One region of the Paenibacillus sp. FSL R7-0026 genome, then DNA from elsewhere that is predicted to be linked to it. Evidence: riboswitches for the same ligand, from Rfam matches in the RefSeq annotation. Region 1 holds a riboswitch; each other region holds the start of a gene.
What was found. Region 1 has a riboswitch for thiamine pyrophosphate ahead of MKY44_RS02380 (ABC transporter substrate-binding protein). Riboswitches for the same ligand answer to the same signal wherever they lie in the genome.
Positions count from the first base shown of each region.

Region 2: it holds a riboswitch for thiamine pyrophosphate, as region 1 does, so the genes downstream of both, MKY44_RS04500 (ABC transporter ATP-binding protein) here and MKY44_RS02380 (ABC transporter substrate-binding protein) in region 1, are expected to answer to the same signal.
Region 3: it holds a riboswitch for thiamine pyrophosphate, as region 1 does, so the genes downstream of both, thiC (phosphomethylpyrimidine synthase ThiC) here and MKY44_RS02380 (ABC transporter substrate-binding protein) in region 1, are expected to answer to the same signal.
Region 4: it holds a riboswitch for thiamine pyrophosphate, as region 1 does, so the genes downstream of both, MKY44_RS16270 (thiamine phosphate synthase) here and MKY44_RS02380 (ABC transporter substrate-binding protein) in region 1, are expected to answer to the same signal.

Region 1 covers NZ_JBBORG010000001.1:490,518-493,660, forward strand. Annotated here, with positions in the region: gene MKY44_RS02380 (ABC transporter substrate-binding protein) at 194-1,234, opposite strand; TPP riboswitch at 1,543-1,655, opposite strand; gene MKY44_RS02385 (NAD-dependent epimerase/dehydratase family protein) at 1,801-2,556, opposite strand; gene MKY44_RS02390 (VOC family protein) at 2,574-2,960, opposite strand; gene MKY44_RS02395 (hypothetical protein) at 3,135-3,143, shown strand, end outside.
Region 2 covers NZ_JBBORG010000001.1:991,157-994,299, forward strand. Annotated here, with positions in the region: gene MKY44_RS04490 (ABC transporter substrate-binding protein) at 1-55, opposite strand, end outside; gene MKY44_RS04495 (ABC transporter permease) at 114-929, opposite strand; gene MKY44_RS04500 (ABC transporter ATP-binding protein) at 919-1,683, opposite strand; TPP riboswitch at 1,843-1,945, opposite strand; gene MKY44_RS04505 (radical SAM/SPASM domain-containing protein) at 2,128-3,003, shown strand.
Region 3 covers NZ_JBBORG010000001.1:739,758-742,900, reverse strand. Annotated here, with positions in the region: gene thiC (phosphomethylpyrimidine synthase ThiC) at 1-1,177, opposite strand, end outside; TPP riboswitch at 1,594-1,707, opposite strand; gene MKY44_RS03485 (IclR family transcriptional regulator) at 1,856-2,599, opposite strand; gene MKY44_RS03480 (alpha/beta hydrolase) at 2,959-3,143, shown strand, end outside.
Region 4 covers NZ_JBBORG010000001.1:3,694,869-3,698,011, reverse strand. Annotated here, with positions in the region: gene MKY44_RS16275 (ABC-F family ATP-binding cassette domain-containing protein) at 1-1,531, shown strand, start outside; TPP riboswitch at 1,607-1,716, shown strand; gene MKY44_RS16270 (thiamine phosphate synthase) at 1,941-2,603, shown strand; gene thiO (glycine oxidase ThiO) at 2,621-3,143, shown strand, end outside.

The DNA of each region.
Region 1 (3,143 bases):
GATAAATTGCATGAATGAACCAGGTTTACACTTATCACTCCGATTGCAGTACCCTCTTCCGATCGCTGTTATCCCCAGATTTCTTGAATCCATTTTCAATGGGGAAATCCGGGGATAAAGGCGAACGCTTCGCTTCTTCAGATGGGTTCTGTACTCTTCGTTCTTGTGTAAAAAAGTTAAACTTAAGCAATTTTTATTGGGGTAAAAACTCGTTTGTATATGCCTTGCTCACATCGATCTGTTCATCCAGCAGTTTTTTGCTAAACATCCAGTCGGTGTAGTTCTGCCATACTTCCTGCTTTTGCTCACCCCAACGCGGGGCGTCATCTGTGTACTTGGGACTAAGCCATTTCTGGCTTGCCAGTACGAGGTCTTTATCCAGATCCGGTACAGCCTTGATCAGAATGTTCGCTGCGTCTTCAGGATGATCAATTGCGTATTGATATCCTTCGGAGGTGGCTTTCAGGAACGCTTTCACCAGCTCAGGGTCGTTTTGGATCGTCTGCTCGTTTGTTACGAGGACAGGCGTGTAATAATCCAGTGCATCTGAATAATCCTTCACATATAACATGTCGATCGGTTCCCCGCGTAGTTCGGCTTCAATCCCCGTCCAAGCGTAGAAAATCCACGCGAAATCAATATCCCGTTTCACTGCGGTGAAAAAGTCGGCATCACCCATGTTAATGTTTTTCACTTTGGATACATCGGCGCCTTCGCCTTCCATAATGGATTGCATCACGGCTTCTTCCACAGGGGAGCCCCATCCGCCATAGGTTTTACCTTCAAAATCTTTCGGTGATTTGATCTTCCGATCCGCCGGAGCAGCGAACCCGGATGTATTATGCTGAATAACTGCTGCGATGGAGACCAATGGAACACCCTGTGTGCGGGCTTGAGTTACACTCTCCTGATAACTTACGCCAAAAGGCACTTCATTCGAGGCAACCATTGTATCTGCGCCACCGGCACCTGGTTGTACAATCTCCACGTTCAAGCCTTCGGCCTTATAAAAACCTTGATCTACAGCTGCATACAGGCCTGTATGATTCGTATTTGGTGTCCAGTCGAGCACCACTTTAATATCTTTCATGGCGGCAGTGTCACCTTCGTTGCTGCTTTCCGTATTTGTGTTGCCGTTCTGCCCAGCTGGGGCAGCTTCTTTGCTACCACATGCGGCTACAGTCACCATAAGCACGCATAAGAGCAACAATCCCATCGTTTTACTCCATTTCATCTGTGGTTCTCTCCTTCGGTATGTCCGGCCGATTGGCACGGGGTACTCCTTGGCTTCATATCCAATCATCTTGCATAAATCGACAGATTTATACCAGTTGAGATCCGGATGACGTTATTTTTGAGCGTAAGTAAACGTCCATCGATGTCATTCAAGGAAGCCAGACCGCGTTTAGCGGCAGTTTTTCTTGCAATATCAGAAAGGTGATGCTTCCAAACTTATACTTTCTGATAGTAACAAAAAAAGCGCCCCGTATTCCGGGACGCGTGCAGGCGTTAGAGAGGTGGCGTTCAGCCATAGGGCTGTGCCATTTCGATATACTCCGATTCCTACGCTGGCATGATCCAGATCAGGTCTAAGGGTTAGTATCTTGGTGGGATACACTCTCAGCCGGCCAATTCCGACTCCCCTGGGAAACTATGAAGTTACGGGCATTACTAGGTGTAATTATAGGCCAGCGGGTGGAACGTGTCCAGTCAGGAACTGGATGGGGACACGTATGAACTTATCAAAGAGGCTGATATACATATGTATATCAGCCTGTTTGGATGTGTTATTTTCAATAATTATCGTGGCGAATCATATAAGGAAATCTGACTGAGTGCAAAAGCATCGGATTTGGGCTCATAACCTACCTGTCTCTGAGTGGTTTCCAGATTCAATCGTTTAAACCGATTATTCGAGATCCCATGCAGTATGGTGAAGGGCTCCAGATCTGTAGTTGTAATTGCTTTGAACATCAAATCGCACAAGTCAGCCGGACTAATATACGCGCTCATATCCCTTGCCTCCAGCACTGGTCCGTCCGGTTGAAAATCATCATATGCACCTATACGTACCGCAACACTTTGTAAACCTTCGGTATACGCAAAATAGGAAGCGAGCGATTCTCCAAAACATTTGCTAACCCCGTACAAATTCCGCGGGCGTGTGGGCATGTCCGGATAGACTTGAGCATCAATGGGGTACCCCTCAATCGTCTGAGCACTGCTTGCAAGAATGACTCTTCGTACACCTTGGTCTTTAGCTGCACGGAATATATTAAATGTACCTTTGATATTGATATCCAACAACGATTCATAAAATCCGGCATGCGGGGAAGGGTCTCCCGCCAGATGTACAACCACATCCATGCCTTCGCAAGCATGCTGACAGGCTTCGGGATCTGTCACATCCAGCGTCATGATCTCATGGCTTGTCCCTTGATACGTATGCAGTCTGTCGATATTCAAATCCGTGAGTCGCAGGTGAAATGCTTCTGACAAGTGTTGGGACAAGTCACGTCCAATTTTCCCGGCTGCGCCGGTAATTAAAATGTTCATGAAATCAGCTCCAATTCTTAGCGCTGGAAGAACTCAATCCATTCCTTTTCAGGTCCATAGATGAAGAAATAGCGGTAACCGTTAGGCAGTGTGATAATCTCTCCATCGATAAATTCGGCTTCGGTGGATTGAATGCGTTTGTACTCAGAATCAAGATCATCCACGTGGATCGCAAAATGGTGCACCGTACCTTCGGAAGGCAGCTTGTCGCTGTATCCTTGAATTAACTCAATCTCAGTCTCGTTACTTCCATTGAAGCCAAGAAAGGCGAGCTGAATGACGCCGTTAGTATGGGTTACCCGGTCTTTTAATTCAAGACCAACAATCTCCGTATAGAAACGCAGCGTGGTCTCCAGATCACGTACGGCAATACCAACATGGTCAATACGTTTTTGAAAACTCATAATCTAAATCCTCCTTATGTAGTGAATGTTTCTACCATTTTAAGGGATATCATAGGGCTGTACTACATGGTTGTCAAATCCAATTTTAAATTGGAAAAAACATAATTGTTCACAGAATGTTCACTTATGTGGAGGGTTTGGTCATCTCTATAATTACGAAGGTAAACAGAGAGGATGAGAGAA
Region 2 (3,143 bases), 500 kb from region 1:
GCAAAAGGCTAATGAGTATGATGGGAAGCAGGGAGTATATACCTTTGTTATTCATAAATGAAGTTCCTCATTTCATCGTTTTGTTTACATCTAATTGCTCTTTTTTTATCCAGCTATTTTTTCTCTCCATGACGTCGTAAGCAAAACCGTTTCTCCAGCCAGGCAATCAGTACAAACAAAACGATCCCCAGCAGGGATAAAAGCACAATAGCTGCAAACATCGCATCCGTGTTCATGTTGCTGGACATGCGACGGCTGAAGTATCCGAGACCTTTGCTGCCACCGAGCCATTCGCCAATCGTTGCCCCAACCACGCAGTACACCACAGACATCTTTAACCCTGAGAAAAAAGAGGGAAGTGCCAGTGGAACCTGGAGTTTGCAAAAAATATCCCACTTGCTGGCGCCCATGGTAAGCAGCAGTTCACGCTGCTCTGAATCGCCTTGGCGGAGTCCATCGTAGGTACTGACCACAATGGGGAAGAATGCGATTAAGAACACCACCGCGACTTTGCTCCACAACGTATAGCCAAACCACAGGATGAATACCGGGGACAAGGCAATCAGCGGGATGGTCTGACTGATCACAATGAAGGGATATATGGCCTTTTCAATCGATCGGTTCATATGCATGCCTGTTGCTAGCGTAATTCCAGTCACTATGGATAAGACAAAACCAACAACAACCTCCATAAAGGTAGCAGGCAGATGGATAGTCAACAGCAGACGACGATGCTCAACCAGTGAGCTTACGATGGCTGTGGGTGCAGGAATGATGAAGGAGGGCACCCATCCCATACGCACAATCACTTCCCAGATCGCCAGTAATAAGAGCATGAGCATAATAAACAAACCATATTGGGAAAACGACCTCGAGAGCCACTTAAAACACCACGTCCAGACGCTAACCTCAGCTCTATCATTTTGCATGCAGTTGTTCCTCCAGTTGTTTCCTCATCTGCACGAGAGCCGGTTCGTAGATCATGTCCGAATGCCTTGGGCGTGGTAAAGGAACCGTCATCTCCCGCAACTGCTGACCTTGTCCCCCTGGAGTTAACAGAATGATACGGTCACTTAACAGCAGGGCTTCTTCGATGTCATGTGTAATGAACAGCACGGTTTGGCCAAAGCCCTCCCACAGCTCCAGCAACCAGCGATGCATTTCTCGTTTGGTTAAGGCGTCGAGTGCACCGAAGGGTTCATCCAGCAACATGAGCTGCCCGCCTGTAAGCAAGGTACGCAGCAATGCCACCCGCTGCCGCATGCCGCCGGATAACTCATCTGGATAGGCCTGCTCATAACGGGACAAGCCGAACCTTGCCAATCCTGCGATGATATCGGCTCGTAGTTTGTCCTTGTCCTGTCGACCTGGTGCAAGCTCGGCAGGCAGCATGCAGTTCTCCATGACGGTACGCCAGGATAACAGCAGATCTTTCTGCGGCATATAGGCGACTCGTCCGAGCCGTTGTCCGTGCGGTACATCAGCAATATCGATGGTGCCGACGGTTGGCTCATGCAAGCCTGCGAGCAGCTTGAAGAGTGTGCTTTTACCTGATCCGCTGGACCCGATAAGCGAGACAAATTCTCCTTGTTGAACCTGAAGCGACACATTGGCGAGTACGGGTGAATCCTTTTTTTCGGAAAAAGCGAAGCTTATGTTCTCAATGGTTACATGGTTGGTCATCTGATCCTCACCCCCTTAATGCCAGACTGCTGGAATAACAACGGCATCCTATACTCTGCAAAAGGAACAAAAAAGACCCACCCATTTCCGGAGAAATGAGTGGGTCTGTAAGTTAAATCCGCAATTTAATCTTCACATACATGAAAAAATTCCGCTTACTAAAAGGCCGCTCCACTTCCCTCCGCTGGTATGATCCAGATCAGGTTCAAAGGGTCCGAATAGTCATATTCGTCTCAGCCGCAAGGCTCCCCTAGTGCAAAAGTTCAAGATATGCAGTTGTCTGTTCAGCATATATCACTTGAACATGAACTGTAAAGAGGCAGCATGATAACTGAACAATTTACCTCGGCTCATGAACCCGATATAATAGGGATGGCCCGTACAGGCCGGATCACAAAATGCAGGTGGGATTGTTCTCCCTCCTAGGCAGAATGGGGACCCGAGTTGAAAACGTTCAAAAAAGTATATATTGAGATCACGAGTATCTGCAATCTGGCTTGCAGCTTCTGTCCGCAGACGCAACGTGCCAAAGGATTCATTGACCCTGAAGTCTTCAACAATATACTGGAACAAGTTAAACCACACACCAATCATATTTATCTACATGTCAAAGGCGAACCCTTGTTGCATCCCAAAATAGATCTGTTGCTCGATTCCGCACATGAGAAGGGACTCAAGGTGAACATTACAACGAATGGTACACTGTTACCCAAGACTCAGCATAAATTGCTTGGCAAACCAGCGCTGCGGCAGATGAATTTCTCCCTGCACAGCTTCGATGGGCATGAAGGTTCAACAGACCGTGACGGTTACCTGCGTCATATTTTGTCCTTTGTACACGAGGCCGTTAAGCACAATGTCATCATCTCATTCCGGCTGTGGAATCTGACGCAGGATAACTTCACAAATGCTCAGATGAATCGAAATCGGGAGACCCTTGAAGTACTGGAACGTGAGTTCAATCTGGACTTCCGCATTGAGGAAAAAGTGGTTCCAGGCAGCGGGGTAAAAATTGCCCCGAATGTATACCTGAATCAGGACCATGAGTTCCAGTGGCCAAGTCTGGATGCACCTGAAGATGACGGCAAAGGTTTTTGCCACGCACTTCGCGGTCAGGCAGCTGTACTTGTGGATGGAACGGTGGTTCCATGCTGTCTTGATGGCGAGGGTGTAATTAACCTGGGTAATGTGCACGAGAAGTCATTCTCGGAGATTATTGAGGGTGAGCGAGCGAACAATCTGGTATATGGCTTCTCCAGGCGGGAAGCTGTAGAAGAGTTGTGTCGAAAGTGCGGTTATCGTCAGAGATTCGGAGCCTGATATCTTATATCAGCAAGCCGGAAGCCATTCAAGATCACACATTTGGAGACAAATGTAGTGGTCTTTCTTTGTTATCGGTGATTAAAGTTAGGGGTACATACGTTACAAATGAGCATACCAGAGGTTGATTTCAGCATATT
Region 3 (3,143 bases), 250 kb from region 1:
GCTTCCATGCGATCTGTGTCAGTTCCCCGAGCGTAGCCAGTTCCGCCATCTGAGCTTCGTCATTGGCATCGTAGATACTGCCTGGACGAAGTCCATCTCCCAGCGAAAACGCCACATCATACCTTTTCATAATCTCGCAGATTTCTTCAAAATGGGTGTACAAAAAATTCTCCTGATGATGCGCAAGGCACCATGCTGCCATAATGGACCCGCCCCGAGACACAATACCTGTCATCCGCTTGGCGGTCATCGGGATATAACGTAGCAGCACACCTGCATGAATCGTAAAGTAGTCCACGCCCTGCTCTGCCTGCTCAATGAGAGTGTCACGGTACAACTCCCAGGTCAGCGCTTCCGCTTCGCCATTCACCTTCTCCAGCGCCTGATACAGCGGCACCGTACCAATCGGCACAGGTGAATTGCGGATAATCCATTCCCGGGTGGTATGAATGTTTTTGCCTGTGGACAGATCCATCACCGTATCCGATCCCCAGCGTACCGCCCAAGTCATCTTCTCCACCTCTTCCTCAATGGAGGAAGATACGGCAGAGTTGCCGATGTTGGCATTGATCTTCACGTGAAAATGACGACCGATCAACATCGGCTCACTCTCCGGGTGATTGATGTTGGATGGCAGAATGGCCCGTCCACTCGCCAGCTCCTGCCGCACAAATTCCGGTTCCACGCCTTCACGAATGGCGGCGAATTCCATCTCTGCCGTAATGACTCCCTGCCTCGCGTAGTGCATCTGGGTTACACAGCGTCCCGGCTGTGCCCGCAAGGGTTTGCCACGTAATCCGGGATACTCTTCGGCGCCGGCTCTCTTCCCTCCGGGCTTCAGTCCGTTATCCTCCGGTTTAACCGTACGGCCTTGATAAGCTTCGACATCGCCACGCTCTGTGATCCAGCGAGTGCGCAGAGCTGGTAGACCTGCACGGATATCCGCATGAAATGCGGGATCGGTCATCGGGCCGCTCGTATCGTAGACACGCAGCGGTTCGTTATGCTCCACCCCTTGGGGAGTATTCGTGTCATGAAGGGCTATCTCACGCTCCGGAACAGCAATGTCCGGCCGTGAGCCCTGAATGTAGACTTTGCGGCTGCCGGGAAAGGGCTGAACCCGTCCGGCCGCCCCTGTTTCCTTTTCCACCTGCTGATCGTTATGTTGCTGTTCCATCGCTTGTTGTCCCGTTTGATTTCCTGTACTCATGTTCGCTTGTCTCCTCCTCAGTGTTCGTCGCTTGTTTGGTTGGTTTCGTCATTAGCTCAATTTCGTACCTGTCCCAATCATGCGCAATGCAGAGAAGAAAGAGCGATCCTACACCAGACCAAGGGAGACACCTTTCATGTACAGATAACAACAGACGGAGGCTGCCACAGATCATCGATCTATGAGACTTCCCTCCTCATCCAAGCCCACTTTTGCAGGTTATTGAAAAAGGAGCCCATAAAATCCGCGCTATATCGCCCGTTCACTGTATATAAAAAAGCCGATCCCCGAAGGAACCGACTTTTATGTCCATCACCAATAATGCACCTTCAATCAGCTCCTTAACGGAGCCCTACAAGGGTCACATCATGTGGTGGTTGTGGTCATATCGCCGATTACTTCCCTACGCTGGTATGATCCAGATCAGGTGCAAAGGGTCCGGAATCTCATGCGATTCCGTCTCAGTCCGGACAATTCGGACTCCCCCAGTAACGTTAGTAAGTTGCGGCTTACATAAGCCGCCGTTCATGTTCAATGAAGCTGGCCCCGTTGGGCCGTCCATTACAGAGTAGCGCAACCGGAACATAAAAACAACCTTTATATTCCAGAACACCAACTCAATTGGAGAAAAACCTCACCTCAACATCAGGATAACATGAGCCCCATTTGCGTAGCTGCATCCTTCAACACAGGTGCGTATTCATGCAATGTCTCCTGCGAAAGTCGACTGACAGGCCCTGAGACCGAGAGCGCAGCTGCAATATTGCCTCTGCGATCCATAATCGGTACAGATACCGCGGCAGCTCCCGGCTCACGTTCCTCATAACTCGTTGCATATCCGTTATCCCGGATATCTCCCATTTGCGCCAAATACACCGCCGGATCAATAAACACAGGCCATTCAGGCCCGTTCATCAGTTCTTCACGATCCTCGTCCGTGGCAAACGCCATCAAAACTTTGCTGGAAGCCCCCACAGACAGCGGGAGTCTAACGCCAACAGGAGCGACACGGCGGATCGCCTGATCACTTTGCACAGCCTGAATCCGAATCCGTTCACTTCCATCACGCAGGTACAGACTCACGGTCTCTCCCAATCGATCTCTCAGTCGCTCCATCGCAGGTAACAGCAGTATAGCGGGATCATCACTGCGGGACATATGAGCTGACAGCTCCCAGATTCGGATGCCAAGTCGGTACTTCTCTGTTGCTGCATCGCGGATCACGAACCCTCGATCCTCCAGCGTAGCCATCAAACGGTGGACTGTACTTTTGTGCAGGCCGATCTGGCTGGCAATTTCGGTGAGTCCCAGATCACTGCGTGTGGTAAAACATAATAATATATCCAGCGCCCGTTCCACAGCCCGGACGGTTAACTTGCGATCTTCCATGGCATAATGCCCTCCTCATGTTTCATCACATGAAACTTGGTTACATAAATTATATGAGAAACGGTCTCATCTGTAAACCAAAAAGAGCCAAAATCAAAATAGGCAAACGTGTAAATTTTTCCTTTTTATAAGACTTAATCCCCTGTAATTTACACACTAAGGTAATGTTACCCATATATCTTAAGAACTATATAACAATTGCGTAACAAATGCCCTCAATCAATTGACTTTGACTATATTGGAACATACGATAAAGATATATTACATTAAGATATCGCTCTGAAGCAGGCTCTGAAATCGACGCAATTCTCTTTTCATGTCGTTGTTATCTTCAACTGAACTTCAAAGGAGGGGCATTCATGTATCAATCATCCCAGAGCGAAGCCCCGCTGCAAACAAAAGTGTCCGACCTGCCCTCTTCCCTATCACCGAGGCTGATTCGGTTCAAACATATTATCGTAGCGTTGCTGCTCTCCGTTGTATTTTTTCTACTGTTTTGTTTTATTGCACTGCATGGTTATATCGCATGGGTATTATCCAATCC
Region 4 (3,143 bases), 3.2 Mb from region 1:
GAACGTAAGTCACAATTTTGGAGATCGCACGTTATTTAAAAATGTATCGTTTCGTTTACTTGCCGGAGAGCGGGTAGGACTTGTTGGTGCCAATGGTGTGGGTAAATCCACATTAATGAACATCCTTACCGGTAAATTGCTTAAAGATAGTGGAAAAGTGGAATGGACACCTAAGGTCCGTTATGGATATCTGGATCAGCACACGAAGCTTACGCCAGGCAAAACCATACGTGACGTGCTTAAAGATGCATTCCTTCCGTTGCTTGAATTGGAAAAAGAAATGATGAATATTACGGACCAGATGGCAGATGCAGATCCAGATAAGCTGGAGCAGTTGCTGGAAGAGATGGGCGATATTCAGGAACAACTGGAACAGGGCGACTTTTATCTGATTGACGTAAAAGTGGAAGAGATGGCCAATGGTCTTGGTTTGTCCGCAATTGGTCTTGATCGGGATGTCGCAGCTCTAAGTGGTGGACAACGTACCAAGGTGCTTCTTGCCAAGCTTCTGCTTGAGAAACCTACAGCTCTTTTGCTGGATGAGCCGACCAACTATCTGGATGTAGAGCACATTGAATGGCTGTCACGTTACCTGAAGGACTACCCGCACGCGTTCCTCTTAATCTCCCATGACACGGAATTCATGAATGAAGTCGTAAATGTCATTTATCATTTGGAATTTGCCAAATTAACGAGATATGCAGCGAACTATAACAAGTTCCTCGAGATGGCTGATATGAATAAAGCCCAGCATATTGATGCATACGAGAAGCAGCAAGAGTACATCAAGAAGCAGGAAGATTTCATTCAGCGTAACAAGGCACGTGCTTCAACTTCAGGTCGAGCGAAGAGCCGGGAGAAACAGCTGGACAGAATTGAACGTATTGATCGTCCAGATGAAGCAGCCAAACCAACGTTCAAATTCAAGGATGCCCGCGCGAGCAGCAAAACGGTCTTTGAGGGTATTGATTTTGAAATTGGATACACGTATCCTTTGCTGCCCAAAATGACGATGACGATTGAGCGCGGTGAGAAAATTGCCATCGTAGGTTGTAATGGTGTGGGTAAATCAACACTGCTGAAAACCATCCTGGGAAAAATATCTCCACTCAGTGGAAAGACTTTCTTGGGAGATTATCTGGAAACGGCCTATTTTGAGCAGGAAGTTCGTGCTGGGAATATCACGCCGATTGAGGATGTCTGGAATGAGTTTTCACATTTGACCCAGAATGAGGTCCGTGGTCATCTCGCTCGCTGTGGGTTGAAAAATGAGCATATTACCCGTCCGCTTAACATGCTGAGTGGTGGAGAGCAAGCCAAGGTTCGTTTATGCAAACTCTTGATGCGTGAAAGCAACTGGATTTTATTCGATGAGCCGACAAACCATCTCGATGTCACAGCCAAAGCGGAGTTGCAGCGTGCCTTGCAAGAATTCAAGGGAACGGTGTTACTGGTATCTCATGAACCTGATTTCTACGAGGGTTGGGTCACCAAAACATGGAATGTTGAAGAATGGTCTGAGAAAAACTAGACAATTCAAGCAATGCTTAATAGAAATGAACGGTGACAAAAAAATCCGTCTATGGTAATATAGGCTACAACTTCATATGAACACTAGGGGGGCCGCACGATGCGGCTGAGATGGAAGAATGCGATTCTGGACCCTTTGCACCTGATCTGGATCATACCAGCGTAGGGAAGTGGCGAGCGCGTTTCAGTGAATGACTTGAGCAAACGGCAATTCGAAGGATTCAACCGTCTGTTTAACGAATTGAAACATGCAGTTGCGTGTATAACGTTAAGGCTATAGGGTCTATAGCTTTATTGCACGAAATGAACTGTATGTATCAGTCAGTCATCTGGTCCTATAATTAATACGCAGCCACTCCCCTACGGGAGTGGCTTTTTTGTGTTTTCATAGCATTCACGCATGGAAGGAGATGAACAGTACGGTAATTTCTCATGAACATGTTCAAGAATCATTTGAATTGCATGTTGTATCTACGGGTGCAGGGGATCAAGCATCTTTTGTAAAAGCTGCAAAGGACGTTTGGCCATGGGTGGACTATATTCACATACGAGAGAAACAACTCTCGTGGCAACAAAAGATCGGTTGGGCTGAAAGTCTGCGTGGTGTTGGCGTTCCATCTTGTCGTATCGTTATCAATGGTTCAGAGCTGCCTTCACAGAATGACATCTATGGCGGTGTACATTGGGGGCAAGATGCGATACGAAACTATAACCCTGCTGTTATAAGCAATGTGCAACGCCTTCGTCTGGGTATATCTGTTCATTCAATCGATGAGGCAAAACTCGCTGAAGAACGGGGAGCCGATTACCTATTCTTCGGGCATGTCTACTCAACCAACAGTAAGCCGGATCTTGAACCAAGAGGATTATATGCTCTGGCTGAAGTGTGCTCTGGTGTCTCCATTCCTGTCATGGCGATTGGGGGCATCGAACCGGGAAACATTCACGCTATTCGCTTTGCAGGCGCACAGGGAGTCGCTGTGATCTCGAATGTATGGGCGAGCGATTCCCCGGATCGGGCGGCTGCATTATTAAGGCAGGCTATCGTTGCTACAGAAAGTCTGAGTCGCTGAATCAAGGAGATGAGAGGATGAAAAAGATCATTACAGATAGACCAGATAAGATTCATGCAGAAACGATTATTGTAGGCGGAGGCGTTGTTGGTTGTGCCATTGCGTATGAGCTTGCTTCCCGTGGACAGGATGTGCTGTTGCTGGAGCGTTCGGCGATTGCAGGTGGCACTTCTTGCGCGGCGGCTGGAATGCTGGCGGCAGATAGTGAGGATTTTGCTCATCCTTTGATGGCTAAGCTCGCCAGGCAGAGTAGACAGTTACTTATCGAGCAACAGGTGCTAATGGCTACACTCAGTGAGGTAGAGGTTGGTCTGCAACGTCAGGGATTCCTAACTCCTTTTCGTTCATACAGTGAATTAAGTAGTTACAAGGACAATCGGAAGTCTGCGTTGTCTGCTTCTGCTGATGAGGTATGGTGGGATCGTTCCGTTGTGCAACAGGAGGCATCATGGCTTAACAGAGATACGTATGGAGCCTACTACAGACCTTACGAGAGTGAGGTTCTTCCCGTCCATCTAACGAAGGCATATGCTGAATCCG